Regions from separate parts of the Stenotrophomonas sp. YJH_SMC_133 genome, predicted to be linked through region 1. Evidence: predicted binding sites of a transcription regulator. Region 1 holds the regulator's gene; the other holds the start of a gene.
The links. The regulator HrcA, encoded in region 1, represses chaperone genes, less so after heat shock. The targets are predictions, from matches to a motif close to TTNGCACTCNNNNNNNNNGAGTGCNAA.
Positions count from the first base shown of each region.

Region 2: the regulator HrcA is predicted to act here: its motif matches at 5,502-5,528, upstream of AC5P78_RS03125 (co-chaperone GroES).

Region 1 covers NZ_JCAFTW010000012.1:30,222-41,120, forward strand. The annotation lists gene AC5P78_RS16960 (AraC family transcriptional regulator) at 1-796, shown strand, start outside; gene dnaJ (molecular chaperone DnaJ) at 856-1,980, opposite strand; gene dnaK (molecular chaperone DnaK) at 2,135-4,057, opposite strand; gene grpE (nucleotide exchange factor GrpE) at 4,240-4,755, opposite strand; gene hrcA (heat-inducible transcriptional repressor HrcA) at 4,819-5,883, opposite strand; gene recN (DNA repair protein RecN) at 5,999-7,660, shown strand; gene AC5P78_RS16990 (LysR family transcriptional regulator) at 7,771-8,688, opposite strand; gene AC5P78_RS16995 (SGNH/GDSL hydrolase family protein) at 8,786-10,051, shown strand; gene fur (ferric iron uptake transcriptional regulator) at 10,127-10,534, opposite strand; gene AC5P78_RS17005 (outer membrane protein assembly factor BamE) at 10,638-10,899, shown strand, end outside.
Region 2 covers NZ_JCAFTW010000002.1:123,772-134,670, reverse strand. The annotation lists gene AC5P78_RS03150 (response regulator) at 1-395, opposite strand, end outside; gene AC5P78_RS03145 (aspartyl protease family protein) at 502-1,431, shown strand; gene AC5P78_RS03140 (serine hydrolase domain-containing protein) at 1,499-2,662, shown strand; gene AC5P78_RS03135 (DUF6445 family protein) at 2,691-3,302, opposite strand; gene groL (chaperonin GroEL) at 3,437-5,086, opposite strand; gene AC5P78_RS03125 (co-chaperone GroES) at 5,168-5,455, opposite strand; gene AC5P78_RS03120 (endonuclease) at 5,768-7,558, shown strand; gene cutA (divalent-cation tolerance protein CutA) at 7,627-7,965, shown strand; gene AC5P78_RS03110 (protein-disulfide reductase DsbD family protein) at 7,962-10,334, shown strand; gene AC5P78_RS03105 (TlpA family protein disulfide reductase) at 10,331-10,894, shown strand.

The DNA of each region.
Region 1 (10,899 bases):
GGCCTATCGCAAAAAGGACATTGCCGGCGATGTCGACCCGGCTGCGCCGTGGCGTGATGTGCCAGTGCATCGCCCGGTCACCTACCGGGTTACCCAGTACCCGGCAGGCACCCACATCGCAGGCCACAAGCACCAACGCCACCAGCTGGTCTATGCCATCTCGGGGCTGATGGTGGTGCGCTCGGAAGTCGGTCGCTGGGTCGTGCCCTCCACCCGTGCAATCTGGATGCCGGCGGGCATGGTGCACGCGGTGGACTGCATTGCCGCCGTGCACATGCGCAGCCTGTACATCGATCCGTCGTTCGCCCCGCAGTTGCCGGCCGAACCGTTCGCGGTACAGGTGGCACCGCTGCTGCGCGAACTGCTGCAGGCAGCCACCCTGATCAAGGGCGAGCACATCGAAGACAGCCGCGATGGCCGCGTGGTGCGCCTGCTGCTGGACGAGCTGCACCGCATGGACGTGCTGCCGCTGCACCTGCCGGCGCCCACCGACCCGCGCCTGCAGCGGATCTGCCAGCACATCCAGAAGCACCCCGGCGATGACGCGACGCTGCAGGACTGGGCACAGGCGCTGGAAGTGGACGTGAAAACCATCCAGCGCCACTTCGCCCACGAGCTGGGCATGACCTTCGGGCAGTGGCGACAGCAGGCGCGACTGCTGGCCGCATTGGAGCGGCTGGCGGTCGGCGACAAGGTCATCGATGTCGCGCTGGCGATGGGCTACGACAGCCCCAGCGCGTTCACCAGCATGTTCAAGCGCCAGCTGGGGCAGACGCCGGCGGCGTTTTTCCGCTGATCGCAAACGAAAACGCCGGGCATGGCCCGGCGCTACCGTTCAACACTTGCGTTGAAAACTCAGGACGTCATCCGGTCCCAGAAGCCCTTCACGCCATCCATGAAGGTGGCCGACTTCGGCGAATGCTTGCGTGCTTCCTCGCCGACGAAGGTGGCTTCGAACTGTTCCAGCAGCTTGCGCTGCTCAGGGGTGAGGTTGACCGGAGTCTCCACCACCACGCGGCAGTACAGGTCGCCCTCGCTGCGGCTGCGCACCGAACGCACGCCCTTGCCGCGCAGGCGGAACAGCTTGCCGGTCTGGGTCTCGGCCGGAATGCGGATCTCCGCTTCGCCGCCGAGGGTGGCCACGCGCACGGTGTCACCCAGTGCCGCCTGCGAGATGCGGATCGGCACTTCGCAGTGCAGGTCGTCGCCATCGCGCTGGAAGATCGCATGCTCGCGCACGCGCACTTCCACGTACAGGTCGCCCGGTGGCGTACCGGCCGGACCGGCTTCGCCCTCGCCCTGCAGGCGGATGCGGTCGCCGGTATCGACGCCGGCCGGCACCTTCACCGACAGCACCTTGTCTTCCTCGACACGGCCGTTGCCGTGGCAGGTCTTGCAGGGCTTGGCGATGATCTGGCCACGGCCGCCGCAGTTGTGGCAGGCCTGCTGCATGGCGAAGATGCCGCGCTGGATGCGCACCTGGCCGCGGCCATGGCACACATTGCAGGTTTCGACCTTGCCGTCTTCCGAGCCACTGCCATCGCAGTCGCCGCACTCGGCCAGGGTCGGAATCTCGATGCGGCGCTCGACGCCGCGCACGGCTTCTTCCAGGTCCAGCTCCATCACGTAGCCGATATCGGCGCCGCGACGCGCCTGGCGCGGACCACCGCCACCGCCGCCAAAGATGTTGCCGAAGATATCGCCGAAGATATCGTTCATGTCCGGGCCGCCCGGGCCGCCGCCGCCCATGCCGTGCTCGAACGCCGCGTGGCCATGGCTGTCGTACATGCGGCGCTTGTTGCCGTCGGACAGCACTTCGTAGGCTTCCTTGCACTCCTTGAAGGAGGCTTCGGCCGCCGCATCACCCGGGTTGCGGTCCGGGTGGAACTTCATCGCGCAGCGACGGTACGCCTTCTTCAGCTCGTCGTCGGTGGCGGTGCGGGCAACGCCCAGCACTTCGTAATAATCGCGCTTGCTCATATCGTGGATCTGGTTCCGGAAAGTCGGGATTCGTCAAAGCGGAAGAGCGGAACCAGGTCCGCTCTTGCGTCGGGCGCCCCGACACGCCGGTGGGCGGTCAGGACCCTGATGCGACAACGGGACGCTGGTGGCCAGCGTCCCGTGTCGGTCCGGATCAGGACTTCTTGTCGTCCTTGACTTCGGTGAACTCGGCGTCGACCACGTCGTCCTGCGCCTTGCCGGCATTGCCGGCGTCGGCACCCGGGGCACCGCCCTGGTCGGCCGAAGCAGCGGCGAACAGCGACTGGCCAGCTTCTTCCAGTGCCTTCGACTTGGCTTCGATCTGTGCCTTGTCGTCACCCTTCATCGCGGTTTCCAGGTCGGCCAGGGCCGCCTCGACCTTGCCGATGACATCGCCGCCGACCTTGCTGCCGTGCTCGGTGATGGCGCTGCGGGTACCGTGGATCAGGGCGTCGGCCTGGTTGCGGGCCTGCACCAGTTCCTGGAACTTCTTGTCTTCTTCGCGGTTGGCTTCCGCGTCGGCGACCATGCGCGCGATCTCTTCCTCGGACAGGCCCGAACCGGCCTTGATCTCGACCTTCTGTTCCTTGTTGGTCTTCTTGTCCTTGGCCGACACGTGCAGGATGCCGTTGGCGTCGATGTCGAAGGACACTTCCACCTGCGGCAGGCCACGCGGGGCCGGCTCGATGCCGGACAGGTCGAACTTGGCCAGCGACTTGTTGAAGCGGGCCTGTTCGCGCTCACCCTGCAGCACGTGCACGGTCACGGCCGACTGGTTGTCCTCGGCGGTGGAGAACACCTGCGAGGCCTTGGTCGGGATGGTGGTGTTCTTCTCGATGATCTTGGTGAACACGCCGCCCATGGTCTCGATGCCCAGCGACAGCGGGGTCACGTCCAGCAGCAGCACGTCCTTGACGTCGCCGCCGAGCACGCCACCCTGGATCGCCGCACCCAGTGCCACGGCTTCGTCCGGGTTGACGTCCTTGCGCGGTTCCTTGCCGAAGAACTCGGTCACCGCCTGCTGCACCTTCGGCATGCGGGTCTGGCCGCCGACCAGGATCACTTCGCTGATGTCGCTCGAACGCAGGCCGGCATCGTTCAGGGCGACGCGGCACGGCTCGATCGACTTCTTGATCAGGTCATCCACCAGTGCTTCCAGCTTGGCGCGGGTCAGCTTGATGTTCAGGTGCTTCGGACCCGACGCGTCAGCGGTGACGTACGGCAGGTTCACTTCGGTCTGCTGGGCGCTGGACAGCTCGATCTTGGCGCGCTCGGCAGCGTCCTTCAGGCGCTGCAGGGCCAGCGGATCCTTGCGCAGGTCGATGCCCTGGTCCTTGTTGAACTCTTCAACCAGGTACTCGATGACGCGGTTGTCGAAGTCTTCGCCACCCAGGAAGGTGTCGCCGTTGGTGGCCAGCACTTCGAACTGCTTTTCACCGTCGACGTTGGCGATCTCGATCACCGAGACGTCGAAGGTGCCGCCGCCCAGGTCGTACACCACGATCTTGCGATCCTTGTTGTCGCCCTTGTCCAGGCCATAGGCCAGCGCGGCCGCGGTCGGCTCGTTGATGATGCGCTTGACGTCCAGGCCGGCGATGCGGCCGGCGTCCTTGGTTGCCTGGCGCTGGCTGTCGTTGAAGTAGGCCGGCACGGTGATGACCGCTTCGGTGACCTTCTCACCGAGGAAGTCCTCGGCGGTCTTCTTCATCTTTTCCAGCACCTTGGCCGAGATTTCCTGCGGGGCCATCTTCTTGCCGTCGCTGGTGGCCACCCAGGCGTCGCCATTGTCATGGGCCAGGATGCTGTACGGGACGTGCGCGATGTCCTTCTGCACTTCGGCGTCGGTGAACTTGCGGCCGATCAGGCGCTTCACCGCGTAGAAGGTGTTCTTCGGGTTGGTCACGGCCTGGCGCTTGGCCGAGGCACCGACCAGGACTTCGCCGTCCTTGGTGTAGGCGACGATCGACGGGGTGGTGCGATCGCCTTCCGAATTCTCGATGACGCGGGCCTTGCCGCCGTCCATGATCGCCACGCACGAGTTGGTGGTGCCGAGGTCGATACCAATGATCTTGCCCATGGGGGAGACTCCTGAGGATGCTTGTTGGTGTCAGTCCGGCCGTTCGGCCGGTGGATGAATACGATGTGGGGGAGGCTCGTGGAACATTCAAGCCATCTCCCGAACGCTGTGTTCAGCGCCTGGAAAACCTTGCCAGGCATGGCCTGGCACAACCGGGACCGGGCAAAGCCCGGCCTGGTCCATCAATCGGCGGCCACCACCACCAGCGCCGGCCGCAGCAGGCGCTCGTTGAGCAGGTAGCCCTTCTGGAACACGGTCACCACGCTGCCCGGGGCGGCGCCCGGCGTCGGCACCTGGCTGATGGCCTGGTGGTGTTCCGGGTTGAACGCCTGGCCGATCGGGTCCAGCAGGACCAGTCCGTTGTCGGCGGCCACCTTCAGCAGCTGCTTGTAGGTCAGCTCCAGGCCTTCGCGCAGCGGGTGCGGGTCGTCGCCGGCGGCCTTCAGGCCGGCATCCAGGCTGTCGAACACGGGGAGCAGATCGCCCAGCAGCTTCTCGTTGGCGAACTTGCGGGCCTGTTCGATGTCACGGGCAACGCGCTTGCGCTGGTTCTCCAGGTCGGCGCGCTCACGCAGGGCATCGGCCTTGACCTGTTCGATTTCGGCGCGCAGGCGCTCGACTTCGTCGTTGACGCCGGCGGTGGCGGCCGCATCGGCGGCACTCTGCTGGGATTCGATATCTGGCTGTTCGTGGTTCATGTCTGGGTCCCTGGCGGTCAATCTCCGCCTCCACCCACCCTAGTGTGGGCGGGATGCTGCGTTTCAAGCGTCGGATGTTCCCGGCGGCCGGCCGGCTGGCGAAAACGCCGCGCCCAGTACATCGGCGGTAGCCTGCACCAGCGGGATCACGCGGTCGTAGGCCATCCGCTTGGGGCCGATCACCCCCAGCACGCCCAGCACCTGGCCATTGGCCGTGTAAGGGGCAGTGACCAGCGAGACGCCCTGCAGCGGCATCATCCCGGTCTCCTCGCCGATGAAGATGCGCACGCCGGGCGCCTGGATGGTCCGCTCCAGCAGCTGCAGGATCTCCCGCTTGCTGGAGAACAGCTCGAACAGCTCGCGCAGGCGCTCCAGGTCGGACAGGTCCTGCACCCCCATCAGGCGGGTCTGGCCGGCCACCAGCATGTCGTCGGCCGCCGGCTGCAGGGCCTGCTCGGCCAGCTCGATGCTGTGCGCCAGCAGCTGTTCCAGCTCGGAGCGGGCATCGCGCAGTTCCAGCAGCAGTCGGGTGCGGATCTCGGCCATCGGCAGGCCGGCGAAATGGGCATTGAGATAGTTGGCCACCTGCTCCAGCTGGCCCGGCGCGAACTCCTGCCGGGTCTCGATGACGCGGTTCTGCACCTCGTTGTCGGCAAACACCAGGATCGCCAGCACCCGGCGCCCGTCCAGCGCCACGAAGTCGATCTGGCGGAAGGCGAACTGCTCGCGTCGCGGCGCGCTGACCACGCCGACGAAGTGGCTCATCGCCGACAGCAGCTCCGAGGCGCTGCCGAGCAGGGCCTGGGTGCTGCCGCCGCCAGCCAGTTCCTGGCGCAACCGGGCCAGCTCGCCTTCGCCCGGCGGCTGCATCTGCAGCAGGCTGTCGACGAAGACCCGGTAGCCATGTGCGGTCGGGACCCGCCCGGCGGAGGTGTGCGGCGAGGCCAGCAGCCCCAGGTCTTCCAGGTCACCCAGGATGTTGCGGATGGTGGCCGGACTGACCTCCAGCCCGGCCACGCGCGCCAGCGTCTGCGAGCCGACCGGCTCGCCGTCCTGGATGTAACGCGCGATCAGCGTGCGCAGCAGATGGCGCGCACGCGGGGCAAGCTGGTCGGGAGAACCGTGCATGGAATCAACCTGTGAGACACGGACACTAGATAATGGCGGCGCATCACCTTGGCAAGTCATTGGACCTCCCTCGCCCGCGTGCTAGCGTTGCGCGGCTGCTGATACCCCCTTACCCATGCTCAGACATCTTTCGATCAAGGATTTCGCCGTCGTCCGCGCCACCGAACTGGAGTTCGGGCCAGGCATGACCGTGGTTTCAGGCGAGACCGGCGCCGGCAAGTCGCTGATGGTCGACGCGCTGGGCTTCCTGTCCGGCCTGCGCGCCGACAGCGGCGTGGTCCGCCACGGCGCCGCGCGCGCCGAGCTTTCGGCCGAGTTTGCGCTGGAGCAGCTGCAGGCTGCACGCCAGTGGCTGGCCGACAACGAGCTGGACGACGAGGAGCAGTGCCAGCTGCGCCGGGTCATCCGCGCCGATGGCGGTTCGCGGGCCTGGATCAACGGCCGCCCGGTGACCCTGGCGCAGCTGGGCGACCTGGCCTCGCTGCTGGTGGAGATCCACGGACAGCACGAACAGCAGGCCCTGCTGACGCGCCCGTCGCAGCTGGCCCTGCTCGACGCCTATGCGCGCAACGAGAACGAACGCCGCCAGGTGCGACGCGCCGCCGCGGCCTGGCAGGCATTGGTCGATGAATCGCTGGCGCTGTCGCAACAGGGCGACGTCAGTGACCGGATCGGCTTCCTGGAGCACCAGCTGCGCGAGCTGGACCGTGAAGACCTGGAGCCGGAGTCGATTGCCGCACTCGGCGCCAGCCACCGCCGCCAGGCCCATGCCAGCGCCCTGCTGAGCGCCTGCCAGGCCGCCAGCAACCAGCTCAACGGCGACGACGGCAGCTCCGCGCTGGACCTGCTGCAGCAGGTGCGCCACGAGCTGTCGCGCCTGATCGAGCACGACCCGCGCCTGGGCGAGGTGGATGGCCTGATCGAGAACGCTTCGATTCAGCTGCACGAAGCCCTGTCGCTGCTGGACCGGGTGCATGACGACCTCGACGCCGACCCCGAACAGTTCGAGGAGAACGAGCGCCGCCTCGGCCGTCTGCACGACCTGGCCCGCAAGCACCGCGTGCCGATGGACGAGCTGGGTGCGCAGCGCGAGCGCATGCACGCCGAAGTGGAACAGCTGCGCGGCGCCGACGAACGCCTGCAGCGCCTGGCCGGCGAGATCGACAAGGCCGCCGCCGTCTGGCGCGCACAGGCCGAAGTGCTGACCGCCAGCCGTCGCAGCGCTGCTGCCGAGCTGTCGGCCACCACCACCGGCATCATCGCCGAGCTGGGCATGGGCGGCGGCCAGTTCCTGATCGAGCTGGAACCGCAGGACGCCGCCAAGCCCGACCCGCAGGGTGCCGAGCGCGTGGAATTCCTGGTCGCAGCCAATGCCGGCCAGCCGCCGCGCGCCCTGCGCAAGGTGGCCTCCGGCGGCGAACTGTCACGCATCTCGCTGGCCATCGAAGTGGCCGCGCTGGACCTGGATGCAGTACCGACCATGGTGTTCGACGAAGTCGACTCCGGCATCGGCGGCGCAGTGGCTGACATCGTTGGCCAGAAGCTGCGCGCGCTCGGCGAGAAGCGCCAGGTGCTGTGCGTGACCCACCTGCCGCAGGTTGCCTCCAAGGGCCATGCCCATTACCGGGTCAGCAAGGCCCCGGTGGAAGGCATGACCCAGAGCGCCGTGGAAAAGCTGGACAGCAAGGCGCGCGAGGAAGAGCTGGCACGCATGCTCGGCGGCGTGGAAGTGAGCAAGGAAGCGCGCGCCGCCGCGCGCAAGCTGCTGCAGGTGTAACGCCGCCCGAGCCGGGCATAGGCCCGGCTTCCGCACGGTAGTGCCGGCCGCTGGCCGGCAACCCAACACAGGTGGGCGAAGATCGTGAGGTTGCCGGCCAGCGGCCGGCACTACCCCCGTGGCTGCGTCAGGTCGACGTTCTCCACCAGGAAATCAAGAAACGCGCGCACCCGCAGCGGCAGGTAGCCGCCCTGCCCCAGGAACACCGCGTGTACCTCTTCCAGGTCACCGGGGTTGGCCTCTTCCAGCACCGGCAGCAGGCGCCCGGCGGCAATATCCTGCTGCACCTGGAATGCTGCCAGCCGCGCCATGCCCAACCCACCCAGCACCAGCTGGCGCAGCGCATCGCCGTTGCTGGCGCGGGCGTTGCCACTGGGCAGCAGCATGCGTTCGCGCCCGTCCTGCAGCAACGGCCAGCCCTGCATCGCGCGCGCATGGCCGATATCCAGCCGGTTGTGCGACTGCAGCTCCTCGGCAGTGCGTGGCAGCCCGTGCCGCTGCGCGTAGGCCGGTGCAGCCACGATCATCATCCGCGTCGCGCCCAGCCGCCGCGCCACCAGGCTCGAGCTCTTCAGCGGACCGGCCCGCACCGCCACGTCGGTGCGCTGCTCCAGCAGGTCGATCACCTCGTCGTTGAGGGTCAGGTCCACGCCTACCTGCGGATTGCGCTGCAGGAACGCCGGCAGCAACGGCAACAGGAAATGCTGGCCGAACGGCACGTTGGAATTGACCCGCAGGCGTCCACGCGGCTCGGCGTGAGCACTGGCGCAGCGCTCGGCCTCGTCCAGGTCGGCCAGCACGCGCAGGCCGCGCTCGTAGAACGCGCAGCCCTCGGGAGTCAGCTGCAGCTGGCGGGTGGAACGCTGCAGCAGGCGCGTCCCCAGCCGTTGTTCCAGCCTCGCCACCAGCTTGCTGACCGCCGACGGGGTCATCTCCAACGTTCGGGCGGCTGCGGAAAAGCCCCCGGTCTCGATCACCCGCACGAACACTTCCAGTTCGCCGGATCGGTTGATGTCGGAGCGCGCCATGGCAATGAATCCAGTTCACAGATGATTGTCCATGCGCAGTCTAGTTCACAGATGAGTACGGAATCACCATGGCCTTCCCTCCACCCGGGATTGCCCGATGAATCGCTTCAGCCAGCTCGTCACCACCGCATTGATCGGCCTGTCCAGTGCCGCCAGCGCCGCCCCTGCGCCACAGTGGGTCGCCAGCTGGCAGGCCAGCCCGCAACCGGTCTGGGGCGCGGAATTCCTGTTTCCGACCCTGGTCCCAGCCGCTCTGCAGGACCAGACCTTCCGCCAGACGGCACGTATCAGCCTGGGCGGGTCTCGGCTGCGGGTGCGGCTGAGCAATGCCTACGGCACTCAACCACTGCGGATCGGGGCGGCGAGCGTGGCCGCCCGGGCGGGGGACACCCCGCAGCCGCTCAGTTTCGAAGGCCAGCCCGGAGTGCTGATCGGCCCCGGGCAGGAACGGCTGAGCGATCCGCTGCCACTGGCCACGGCTGACCGGCAGGCGCTGCAGGTCAGCGTCTTCGTGCCGGGGCCGATGCCGGTACAGACGTTCCATTGGGAGGGCAGGCAGACCAGTTGGATTGCGCCTGGCGACCAGAGCCAGGCCCAGGCACTGAGCGGGGCCAGCAGCACCACGGCCCGCCTGTTCCTGGCCGGCATCGAGGTCGAGGCGCCGACCAGCGCACGCAGCGTGGTGGTGATCGGCGATTCGATCACCGACGGCGCCACCGCCAGCCTCGACCAGGACCAGCGCTGGACCGACCATCTGGCCGCGCGTTTGGCACCGCGGGGCATCGCCGTGGTTAATGCCGGCATCTCCGGTGGCCGCCTCTTGCACGACGGCATGGGGGAATCCGCGACGGCGCGCTTCCAACGCGATGTGCTGGATCAGCCTGGCGTGTCCAGCGTGATCGTGCTGATCGGCATCAACGACATCAGCTGGCCCGGCACCGCCTTCGCCCGCAAGCAGGCGCGGCCCGCGCTTGCCGAGCTGCAGGCGGGCTACCGCGCCCTGGCCGAACAGGCCCATCGGCGGGGTCTACGCATCCTCGGCGCCACCCTGATGCCGTTCGCCGGCGCCCTGCCCGGCACGCCGCTGGACGACTACTACCACTCGGACAAGGACGCCCTGCGCCGCCAGCTCAATGCCTGGCTGCGCACCGACGGGCCGTTCGACGCGGTGATCGACCTGGACGCGGCCCTGCGCGATCCGGCCGATCCGTCACGGATGGCCGCTGCCTACGACTCCGGCGATCACCTGCATCCGGGTGATGCGGGGAACCGGGCGATGGCCGAGGCGGTGGATCTGGACGTGCTGCTTGGAGGTCAGGGGTCGGCCGGGGTCGGATCCCTTTGCGCCAGCAAAGGGCTCTGACCCCAGCACGCGACCCGGCAACGAAAAACCCCGGGCAGGCCCGGGGTTTCGTCGCATCTGGCTGGCTGGATCGGCTTACTTGCGCTTCTTGCGCACGTACAGCACCAGCGAGTGCTCTTCCAGCTCGTAGCCGTGGTCGGCTGCGATCTTGCGCTGCAGCTCCTCGATCTCATGGCTCTCGAACTCGATGATCTTGCCGCTGTCCACGTCGACCATGTGGTCGTGGTGGCCGCCACGGTCAAGCTCGTAGACCGCCTGGCCACCCTCGAAATTGTGCTTGAGCACGAGGCCGGCGGCCTCGAACTGGGTCAGCACCCGGTACACCGTCGCCAGGCCGATCTCGTCGCCATGCTCCAGCAGCTGGCGGTAGATGTCTTCGGCGGTCATGTGGTGCTGGGCATTGCGCTGCTCGAGCAGCGCCAGGATCCGCATCCGCGGATGGGTCACCTTCAGGCCGACTTTACGCAGGTCGTGGGTTTCCATAGGTCTCCGTTCATTGGCGATTTAGCGCCAGCTGCCTCGGATTGGGTCGCGGTGGCACGCCGGGAGTGTATCATCGGTTTGATTTCCCCAACCGCCAGTCCCGATGCGCAATCTCCTGTTGGTCGCCGCCGTCGCCCTGTCCACCACCGGGTGCGGCATCATCTACAAGCAACCCATCTATCAGGGCAACCTGATCCGGGAAGATGCCGTGGCCAAGCTGCAGGTCGGGCAGAGCAAGCAGCAGGTCACCGCGCTGCTGGGCACCCCGTCCATTCCCGATCCGTTCCACGCCCAGCGCTGGGACTACACCTCCAGCCAGCGGGTGAACCGCCTGGGACGTACTGAAGTGAAGAACTTCGTGGTGT
Region 2 (10,899 bases), on a different contig from region 1:
AGTTCACTGGCTACCTGCGCGCGCAGCTTGTCCTGCCGGCGCAGCAGCGCGCGTACCCGCGCCAGCAGCTCGCGCGGGTCGAACGGCTTGGCCAGGTAGTCGTCCGCGCCCATCTCCAGGCCGATCACCCTGTCCGGTGCGCTGCCCATCGCCGACAGCATCAGGATCGGAATGGCCCGTGCCTGCAGCCGGCGGCAGACCGACAGGCCATCCTCACCGGGCATCATCCAGTCGAGGATGATCACGTCCGGGCGATCGACCTGCAGCAGCACGTCCAGCGCCGTCGCGTCCGCTGCCACCCGTACCTGGTAGCCATGCAGCAACAGGCAATCGGCGATGGCATCACGGATGCTGGCGTCGTCATCGACAACGATGACACGGGCGGGAGTCGTCATGCAGGCAGTATCAGGCAGGTCTGTATCAGGACGGTATCAACGCCGATATTCCCGCGATACGCCACTGCGCGCCAATGGTCACCCATGATCACTGCGGAGACCTGCCTTGCGCCTCATCCCATTCGTCCTGCTTGCTGCCCCGCTGGCTGCGCTGGCGTCCGATTCCCCCGAACACATCCTGCCGATGTGGATGCAGGGCGGTCATCCGGCCGTGGCCGTGTCGCTGGACGGGCGTGCCGAACCGCTGCGCTTCGTGGTCGACAGCGCGGCAGGCGCCACGCTGGTCGATGACCGCGTCGTGCGGCGCTACGGTCTGGGAGATGCGGATGCGGAGGTATCACAGGCCCAAGGGGCAAGTGCAGCCTCCGCGCGGCTGCAGCGCATACGCAGAACGTCCTGGCAGCTGGGCAGTTGGCAGCTGCAGGCCCAAGCCATGAAGGTCGATCTGTCGTCGTTGCCGAAGGACGATGATCCGGCCATTGACGGCTTGATCGGCAACGATCTGACCGGACGCTGGGACACCCGTTGGGACTTCGGCCGCAATCAACTGGCGCTGTGGACACCCGGCGGATTGAACCTGGAAGGACCGGGTTGCCAGCCCAATGCGCTGCCCGGACGCACTGACGGCCTGCGCCAGTTCGGCTTCATCATGCTTGCACTGGGCGCGCCCTCGGTGGACGCCATCGCCGTGGTCGACACCGGTGCCGCGCAGACCGTCCTCAACGCCGAAGCAGCCCGCGCACTGGGGCTGCGCACCGACGGCAGCGACGCACGGGTGCGGGTGCGTGAAAAGGGCACCGAAGGCCTGGGCGGCGGAAAGCAGGCAACCTGGCTGTACACCCTGCCCGGCATGGCCGGCAACGGCTGGCAGCACCCCTCGATGGAGGTCCGCATCAGCGAACTGCCAGTGTTCAAGGCGATCGGCCTGGAGGGCCGGCCGGCGCTGATCCTTGGTGCGGATGCAATGCGCGGCGGCCAGGTGGACATTGGTGCCGGCGCGTCCCGGATCTGCCTGCGCCGGCCGCAGGCCAGCTGACATCCGGCAATGACGCCAGCGGCAGCCTGGCGTAGCATCGCCGTGCGCCCCACCAGGAGTTCCACGCATGTGCCGTGCTGCCCTGATGTTGCTGACGCTGTTCCCGCTGGCCGTGCTGGCTGCACCTCCCCCGGTACCCTCGCCGGCCCGCATCGACGCCGAAGCGCAGCGGTTGATGCAGGCCGCACAGGCGCGCGGCATGGCACTGGCGGTGATCGACGGCGGCAAGGTGGTGCACGTCGCCGCCTACGGCGAGCGCAATACCGCAGGCGAACCACTGCGCACCGATACGGTGATGTACGCCGCCTCGCTGACCAAGATGGCATTCGGCCATCTGGTCGCGCAGCTGGCGCAGGACCGCAGGATCGATCTGGATGCCAGCATCGCCACAGCGCTGGACAAGCCGTTGCCGGATTATCCGCCCGAAACGAAGAAGTACGCCGACTACCGCGTGCTGGCCGATGATGCGCGCTGGCGCCAGCTCACCCCTCGCCTGCTGCTCAACCATGCCAGTGGCTTTGCCAACTTCGGGTTTCTTGAACCGGACGGCCGGCTGAAGTTCCACTTCGATCCAGGCAGCCGCTACGGCTATTCCGGCGAAGGGCTGATCCTGCTGCAGTTCGTGATCGAACGCGGACGGCTGGGCGAGGATGTGGGTGCGTTGATGCAGCAGCGGGTATTCGACCGCTTCGGCATGACCCGCACCAGCATGATGTGGCGCGGGGACTTCGCCACCAACCTGGCCGACGGCTGGACCATGGAGGGCACCGCCGAGCCGCACGATGAGCGCAGCCGCGTGCGCGCGGCCGGTTCGATGGATACCACCATCGCCGACATGGCCCGTTTCGCCGCCGGCTACGTGCGCGGCGATGGGCTGTCAGCGACGATGCGCAAGGAGCTGGTGCGGCCGCAGCTGCCGATCACCACCGCCAGCCAGTTCCCCACCCTGCAGCCGGAGCTGCCGAAGGCGCTGCAGCGCAAGGACCTGGCGGCCGGCCTGGGAGTGGTGACGTTCCGTGGCCCGCAAGGCGCGGGCTTCTACAAGGGCGGCCACGATGATGCGGTCGGTAATACGCTGGTGTGCGTCGAGCAGCAGCAGCGCTGCGTGGTGATCCTGGGCAACGATGTGCGCGCCGAGGCGACCTTCCCGGCGCTGGTGGCCTTCGTGCTCGGCGACATCGGCGTACCGTGGCAGTGGGAGTACGGCGCAGCGAAGGCATTCGTGAAGTAGATCCACGCCATGCGTGGATGACCTCCCTTCAACGCGCCTGCTCGAAGAACATCAGGTAGACCAGCCGCCCATTCTCCGGCCGGTCGCCGAAGGCCGGGCCGGCGGTATGCCAGAACCACGGGCGCAGCAGCACCAGACGGTTGAAGCGCATCGGGATGCGCATGGTCATTTCCCACTGGCTGTCGTCGACGCTGTCGCGCTCGATGATGTCCCGATGCATGTCGCCGCCGTTGGCGTAGCCCAGCGCAGCCAGCTCGTGGGCGTTCAGCGCCATGCGCTCGGTGTTGGTGCGGCGATGGCGGAAGAACTCGGTACCCCCTTCGCAGTGCTCCGGGGCGCTGAGGTAGAGGATGCCGGACCAGTGCGAATGGTCGGTGTGCACCTTGGCGCGACCCACATCGCTGGCCAGGGTCAGCCGGAACTTGCCGTGCGACTGCAACGGATTGACCGGCCGCAGCGGCTCGTTGACCAACCGCGACGCGGCCTCGGACAGGCCGTCCAGCTCCAGCCGTTCGAGCGAATTACGCCCGGGGAATGCCCCCTCCTGCGCCGGGTAGGTCAGGCCCAGGCCGGCCTGGCGCAGGCCGTGTGCATCGGCTGGAGAAAGGAAGTCGTCGACGACGATGAACGAGGTAGGCATGGTCTGCGAGCGTAGCGACGCGGCGCCATGGCGGCAACCGGGCAACAAAAAAACCCCGCCTCGCGGCGGGGTTTTTCCTTGCATCGGGGAGACGCGCCGGCCAGGGCCGGCAACGTCCGACGCGGGCGTGGACCTTAGAAGTCCATGCCGCCCATGCCACCCATGCCGCCCATGCCACCGGCGCCGCCCATGGCCGGCTCGTCCTTCTTCGGAGCTTCGGCAACCATGGCTTCGGTGGTGATCATCAGGCCAGCGATCGAGGCCGCGTTCTGCAGCGCCGAACGGGTCACCTTGGTCGGGTCCAGGATGCCGAACTGCAGCATGTCGCCGAACTCGCCGGTGGCGGCGTTATAGCCGAAGCTGCCGGTGCCTTCCTTGACCTTGTTGATGATGACCGACGGCTCGTCACCGGCGTTGGCAACGATCTCGCGCAGCGGGGCTTCCATCGCACGCAGGGCGATCTGGATGCCGTGGTTCTGGTCTTCGTTGGCGCCCTTCAGGCCGGCCAGCGCGGTGATCGCGCGGACCAGGGCAACGCCGCCGCCCGGAACCACGCCTTCTTCAACGGCCGCACGGGTGGCGTGCAGGGCGTCGTCGACGCGATCCTTCTTTTCCTTCATTTCGATTTCGGTCGAGGCGCCGACCTTGATCACGGCAACACCGCCGGCCAGCTTGGCCACGCGTTCCTGCAGCTTCTCGCGGTCGTAATCCGAGGAGGTGTCCTGGATCTGGGTCTTGATCTGCGCCACGCGTGCATCAACGTTGGCCTTGTCGCCGACGCCGTCGATGATGGTGGTGTTCTCCTTGGAGACCTGCACCTTCTTGGCGCGGCCCAGGTCCTTGATGGTGGCCTTCTCCAGCGACAGGCCGACTTCTTCGGAGATCACGGTGCCGCCGGTCAGCACGGCCATGTCTTCCAGCATCGCCTTGCGACGGTCGCCGAAGCCCGGAGCCTTGACGGCCACGACCTTGACGATGCCACGGATGGTGTTGACGACCAGGGTGGCCAGCGCTTCGCCTTCAACTTCCTCGGCCACGATCAGCAGCGGCTTGCCGGCCTTGGCGACGCCTTCCAGCACCGGCAGCAGGTCACGGACGTTGGAGATCTTCTTGTCGTGCAGCAGGATGAACGGGTCATCCAGGTCAGCGGTCTGCGACTGCTGGTTGTTGATGAAGTACGGCGACAGGTAGCCGCGGTCGAACTGCATGCCCTTGACCACGTCCAGCTCGTTGTCCAGGCCCGAGCCTTCTTCAACGGTGATGACGCCTTCCTTGCCGACTTCCTTCATCGCGTCAGCGATGATCTGGCCGATCGACTCGTCCGAGTTGGCCGAGATGGTACCGACCTGGGCGATCGCCTTGTCGTCGGCGGTCGGCTTGGAGATGTTCTTCAGCTCGGCGACGGCGGCCGAAACGGCCTTGTCGATACCGCGCTTGAGGTCCATCGGGTTCATGCCGGCGGCAACGGCCTTGGCGCCTTCGCGGATCAGGGCCTGGGCCAGCACGGTGGCGGTGGTGGTGCCGTCGCCGGCATCGTCGTTGGTGCGCGAAGCAACTTCCTTCACCATCTGCGCGCCCATGTTCTCGAACTTGTCAGCCAGTTCGATTTCCTTGGCGACGGAGACGCCGTCCTTGGTGATGGTCGGGGCGCCGAAGCTCTTTTCCAGCACGACGTTGCGGCCCTTCGGGCCCAGGGTGGCCTTGACGGCATTGGCGAGAACGTTGACGCCGCGCACCATGCGCGAACGGGCGTCTTCACCGAAACGAATATCCTTGGCAGCCATTGCATTTACCTCATTGGTAGCGCCGGACGATGCCCGGCGGCTGGGAGTTTGGGATCAGGTTGAAACAGGTCGCGCCGAGGCTCAGCCGATGACGGCGAGCACGTCGTCTTCGCGCAGGACCTTGTATTCGACGCCTTCGCTCTTGTACGAGCTGCCGGCGTACTGGCCATAGATGACCTTGTCGCCGACCTTCAGCGACGGCGCGCGCACGTTGCCGTTGTCCAGCGGCTTGCCCGGGCCGACGGCCACGACCTCACCCTTGGTGGACTTTTCCTTGGCCGAGTCGGGGATGACGATGCCACCGGCGGAGATTTCGTCGGCTTCGATCGGCTTGACCACAACGCGGTCGTGCAGCGGCTTGATGCTCATAGGAGACCTCTTAAGTGATTGATTGGTCTAAAAAAGTCCGGCGATGTTAGCACTCACCCCAGGCGAGTGCCAGAACCGCACGTGAAGAAACCCGACAACGTCGGGAGCAGGGCAGAGATGGAGCCCCGCCGCCCCCTTTCAAGGGCGGAATGAAAAAAATTTTTCCACCCGCGCGCCTCGGCCAAGGCGTCGGTCCTGGACAATTTCGGTGACAAGCGTCGCACTGTCAGATATCTGACGTTCATTTACGACAAAGTGTCACTGGATCGGCCTTAGGCTCGGTCAGGCATTCCCAATCACAAGGAGTAGTCGATGCGATTGCTGTCCCCGCTTGCCGCCGCCTGCCTGCTGGCACTGGCCGCGGCGCCGGCCCAGGCCGAGGTCTTCATCAACGAACTGCACTACGACGACAGCACCGCCGCCGGTGACGTCGGCGAAGCCATCGAAGTGGTCGCTACCGCAGGTGAAGACCTGTCCGGCTACCGCCTCTACCTCTACAACGGCAGCAATCCTTCGGCCGCCACGGTCTACGCCAACAACCCGGTCCCGGCCGGCACCGCCGCCGGTTGCGGCAGCGCCAGCATCGCCGTGGTCAACTACCCGACCAACGGCATCCAGAACGGCCCGAACGACGGCGTCGCCCTGGTCGACGCCAGCGGCAAGGTGGTCCAGTTCCTCAGCTACGAGGGCGCCATCACCGCCTCCGGTGGCCCTGCCGCCGGCATGACCAGCCAGAACATTCCGGTGGCCGAGACCAACAGCACGGCTCCCGGCACCTCGCTGCAGCTGACCGGCAGCGGCAGCCAGTACGCCCACTTCACCTGGGCCGAGTCGGCCAGGCAGACCTTCGGCAGCTGCAACAACGGCCAGACCTTCAGTGGCGGCGGCACCCCGGGCCCGAACACGCCGCCGTCGGTGTCCACCACCACCCCGGCGCAGGGCAGCAGCACCTTCCCGGCCGCCGCCGATCTGGAAGTGGTGTTCAGCGAGACGGTGAACTTGGCCAGCGGCGCGTTCGCGCTGAGCTGCGGTACCTCCGGCAGCGTGCCGCTGACCTTCCCGGCCAGCGGACGCAGCGTGAAGCTGTCCACCAACACCGCGCTGGTGGCCGGTGAAGCCTGCCGCTTCGACATCCGCGCCGCGCGCATCACCGACCTGCAGGGCGCACACCCGGCGGCCGACAGCCGCATCGCCTTCACCGTGGCCAGCACCGGCGGCAATCCGGACCCGGGCAACCCGGGTGTGCCGGCCGGCTACTACTCCAAGGTCAACACCAGCAGCCCGAGCCAGCTGCGCTGCTCGCTGCACGCGACAATCAAGGGCCACACCGCCTACCCGTACAGCGGCTCGGGCACCAGTACCTGGACCATCCTGGAGATCGCCGACGAGGACCCGAACAACCCGAACCGCATCCTCGACGCGTATCGCAACCGCAGCTACGCCAAGGTGACCGATCGCGCCGGCAGCGGCAGTGGCCTGAAGTACAACCGCGAGCACACCTGGCCGAACTCGCTGGGTTTTGCCACCACTACGGGTGACAAGGGCCTGCCGTACGCGCCGTATACCGACACCCACATGCTGTACCTGACCGATGCACAGTGGAACGCCGACCGTGGCAACAAGCCGTTCGGCAAGTGCGACGCCAGCTGCGGCGAGCGCGCCACCGAGGCCAACAACGGCCAGGGTGGCGGCAGTGGTGGCTATCCGGGCAACTCCAACTGGGTGCGCACGCCGGACGGCAACACCGGCACGTTCGAGGTGTGGGGCAAGCGCAAGGGCGACATGGCGCGTGCGGTGATGTACATGGCGATCCGCTACGAGGGCGGCAAGGATGCAGCCACTGGCCAGTCCGAGCCGGACCTGGAGCTGACCGACGACCGCAGCAGGATCGTCAAGACCAGCAGCTCGCCGGCCTACATGGGCCTGCTGTCGACGCTGATCGACTGGCACCTGTCCGACCCGCCGGATGATGCCGAGCGTGCGCGCAATGACGTGATCTACAGCTTCCAGGGCAACCGCAACCCGTTCATCGACCACCCCGAGTGGGCGACCCCTGGCCTGTTCACCTCGGCCAAGCCGGCCACCTGCCAGCTGGCCAACTGACCGCGCAACGCAGCGGTCCACGGCCGCCGCCGGGTCCTGACCCGGCGGCGGCCCTATACTCGACGGCCATGTCGACCGTCGATCCCGTCCTACTGCTGTTGACCACCTGCCCGGACCGGCCCAGTGCCGAGCGCATCGCGCACGCGCTGGTTGGCGAGCGCCTGGCCGCGTGCGTGACCCGCCTCGATGGCGCGCAGTCGACCTACCGCTGGCAGGGCGAGGTGACCACCGACGCCGAGCTGCAGCTGCTGGTGAAGACCACCGCGAGTCGCGTCAATGACGCAATCGCCCGGATCGTCGAACTGCATCCGTATGAACTCCCGGAGTGCATCGCGGTCGAAACCCGGGCCGGCCTGCCGGCGTATCTGGACTGGATCCGGGCACAGACCCGGGAGGACACTGATTGAAGACTCTGTTTGCGCGTGGCGCCGCCCTGTGCGCCCTGATGTGGCTCTCGCTGCCCGCCTTCGCCCTGGATGAGAAGGATCTGCTGCCGGTGGACCAGGCGTTCGCGCTGACCGCCAGTGCCCCCGAACGGGGCCAGGTGCAGCTGCAGTTCAAGATCGCGCCCGGCTATTACCTGTATCGCCACCGCACCAGCGTCAGGGCCGACCCGGCCTTCAATGCCGGCGCGCTGCAGATGCCCAAGGGCGACAAGCACCACGACGATTTCTTCGGCGAGGTCGAAACCTATCGCGAGCGCCTGCAGGCCACCCTGCCCGGCACGCCGACCGAGGCCGCCAGCACCATCAGCCTGGAAGTGCGTTACCAGGGCTGCGCAGATGCCGGTGTCTGTTACCCGCCGCAGAAGCGCGTGGTGCAGGTCACCCTGCCCGGCAGCGGTGCACAGGCCGCGGCCCCTGCCGCGCGCGCCGGTGCGGCCAGTCCGTTCAACAACCCACTGGCCGGTGCCGGCAACAGCGGCGGCCTGCGCCTGCCGGGTGCGGCCAGCAACAGCCAGGCGCTGCCGCTGCCGTCGGAGCAGGCGTTCGGCTTCGATGCCATCGCCAGCGACGGCAACACCCTGCTGCTGCGCTTCAGTCCGGCACCGGGCTACTACCTGTATCGCGACCGCACCTCGCTGAAGCTGGAAGGCAGCACCGGCGTGCAGGCCGGCACGCCGCGCTGGCCAGCCGCGCAGTCGCATCGCGACGAGCACTTCGGCGATGTCTCGGTGTACTTCAACCAGGTGGAAGTGCCGCTGCCGTTGCGGCGCACGGTTGCCGACGCGGTTGACGGCACCCTCGTGGTGACCTTCCAGGGCTGCCAGACCGATGGCATCTGCTACCCGCCAATGACCCGCCGGGTGAAGCTGTCGATCCCGGCCGGCAAGGTCAGCGCCAGCGCCGACCAGGCACCGCCGCGCAACGAGGTAATCAGCCCGTTGGCTGCGGCGCCACGCGAAGGCGCCAACGGCGCCCCCCTGCGCCTGCTGCCGACGGTGCCCAATACGGATGCCGCCCCCCCGGCCGTCGCAGGCACCGTGGACGGCAATGAATTCGCCGCCGATGCGCGCGGTGACAACGCGCTGCGTACGCGCCCGCCGGCGACCACACCGAACCCGGACCGTTCGTTCGTCTGGGTGCTGCTGCTGGCGCTGGCCGGCGGCCTGGTGTTGAACCTGATGCCCTGCGTGCTGCCGATCCTGTCGCTGAAGGTCCTGAGCCTGGCGCAGAGTGGCGAAAGCCCACAGCGCGCACGCAGCCACGCGCTCTGGTACACCTTGGGCGTGCTGGTCGCATTCGCGGTGATCGGTGCGTTGATGGTGGGCCTGCGCGCAATCGGCAACGCCGTCGGCATCGGCTTCCAGCTGCAGCACCCGGGCGTGGTGGCGGCGCTGGCCTACATCATGTTCGCGGTAGGCCTGAGCCTGTCCGGCGTGTTCACCCTGGGCGGCGGCATCGGCAACCTGGGCCAGTCGCTGGCCAGCCGCAGCGGCCCGGCCGGTGACTTCTTCACCGGTGCGCTGGCCTGCGTGGTCGGCAGTGCCTGCGTCGGCCCGTTCATGGGTGGCGCGATCGCCTACGCGTTCATTGCCCCGCCGCTGAAGGCGATGACCGTGTTCCTGTTCCTCGGCCTGGGCCTGGCGCTGCCGTTCCTGCTGATCGGCTTCGTGCCGGCGCTGGCGCGCCGCCTGCCCAAGCCCGGCCCGTGGATGGAAACGCTCAAGCACGTGCTGGCCTTCCCGATGTACGCCACTGCGCTGTGGCTGCTGTGGGTGCTGGGCAAGCAGCGCGGCGTGGACGGCATGGCGCTGGTGCTGGGTGGCCTGTTGCTGTTCGCCTTCGGCCTGTGGCTGTTCGAGCGCAACCGCTGGACCGGCTCGCGTGCAGTAACCCTGCTCGGCGTGCTGCTGGCGATCGGCGCATTGGTACCGGCCTGGGGCGTGACCCAGCTGGCAGCGCCGGCACGCGCCGCACAGGCCGCCAGCGACAACGTGGTGGAGTATTCGCCGCAGTTGCTGGACCGCCTGCGCGCCGACAACCGCGTGGTGTTCGTCAACATGACCGCCGACTGGTGCGTGAGCTGCAAGGCCAACGAGCGTGCCGTGCTGTCGCGGCCGGAGTTCAAGGACCTGCTCAAGCGCACCAACGCGGTGTACATGCGCGGTGACTACACCAACGTCGATCCGCAGATCACCACGTTCCTGGAAGAGCACAAGGCCGTCGGCGTACCGCTGTACGTGGTGTACGGCCCCGGCGCGCCGCCGACCGTGCTGCCGACCCTGCTGACCCAGGCGGTGGTGGAGGAAGCGCTGCTGCGCACCGCACGATGAAGTGGCAACGGCCAGCGCTGCTGTGGACAGCGGTGCTGGCCGCCGGCCTCGGCCTGTGGGCCGGGCATCGATTGGCTCCTGCGCCGGTTGCGCCTGAGGCCATGCCAGCGGCGCCTGCTGTGGCGGCTGCGGCACCTGCCCTGCAGGTCGGCGACAGCCTGCCCGCGCTGTCGCTGCCCGATCTTGAAGGCCGGCCGCTGGACCTGCGCCAGCACGCTGGCGGTCGCCCGCTGTTGATCAATGTCTGGGCCAGCTGGTGCGCGCCCTGCGTTGAAGAAATGCCCGAACTGGCGCGTTTCGCACATATCCAGGGCGAGCACGGTGTGCAGGTGCTGGGACTGGCGCTGGATACGCCGGAGGACGTGCGCGGTTTCCTGCAGCGGGTACCGGTGGATTATCCGATCGTGATCGAGACCCCGGGGCCGCGCGATGCCAGCGTGCAGCTGGGCAATACCCAGGGCCTGCTGCCCTACAGCGTGCTGTTCGATGCGCAGGGGCGGCTGGTGAAGGCAAAGCTGGGACCGTTCGCCCACGGCGAGATCGACAGCTGGGTGAAGTGAGGGTG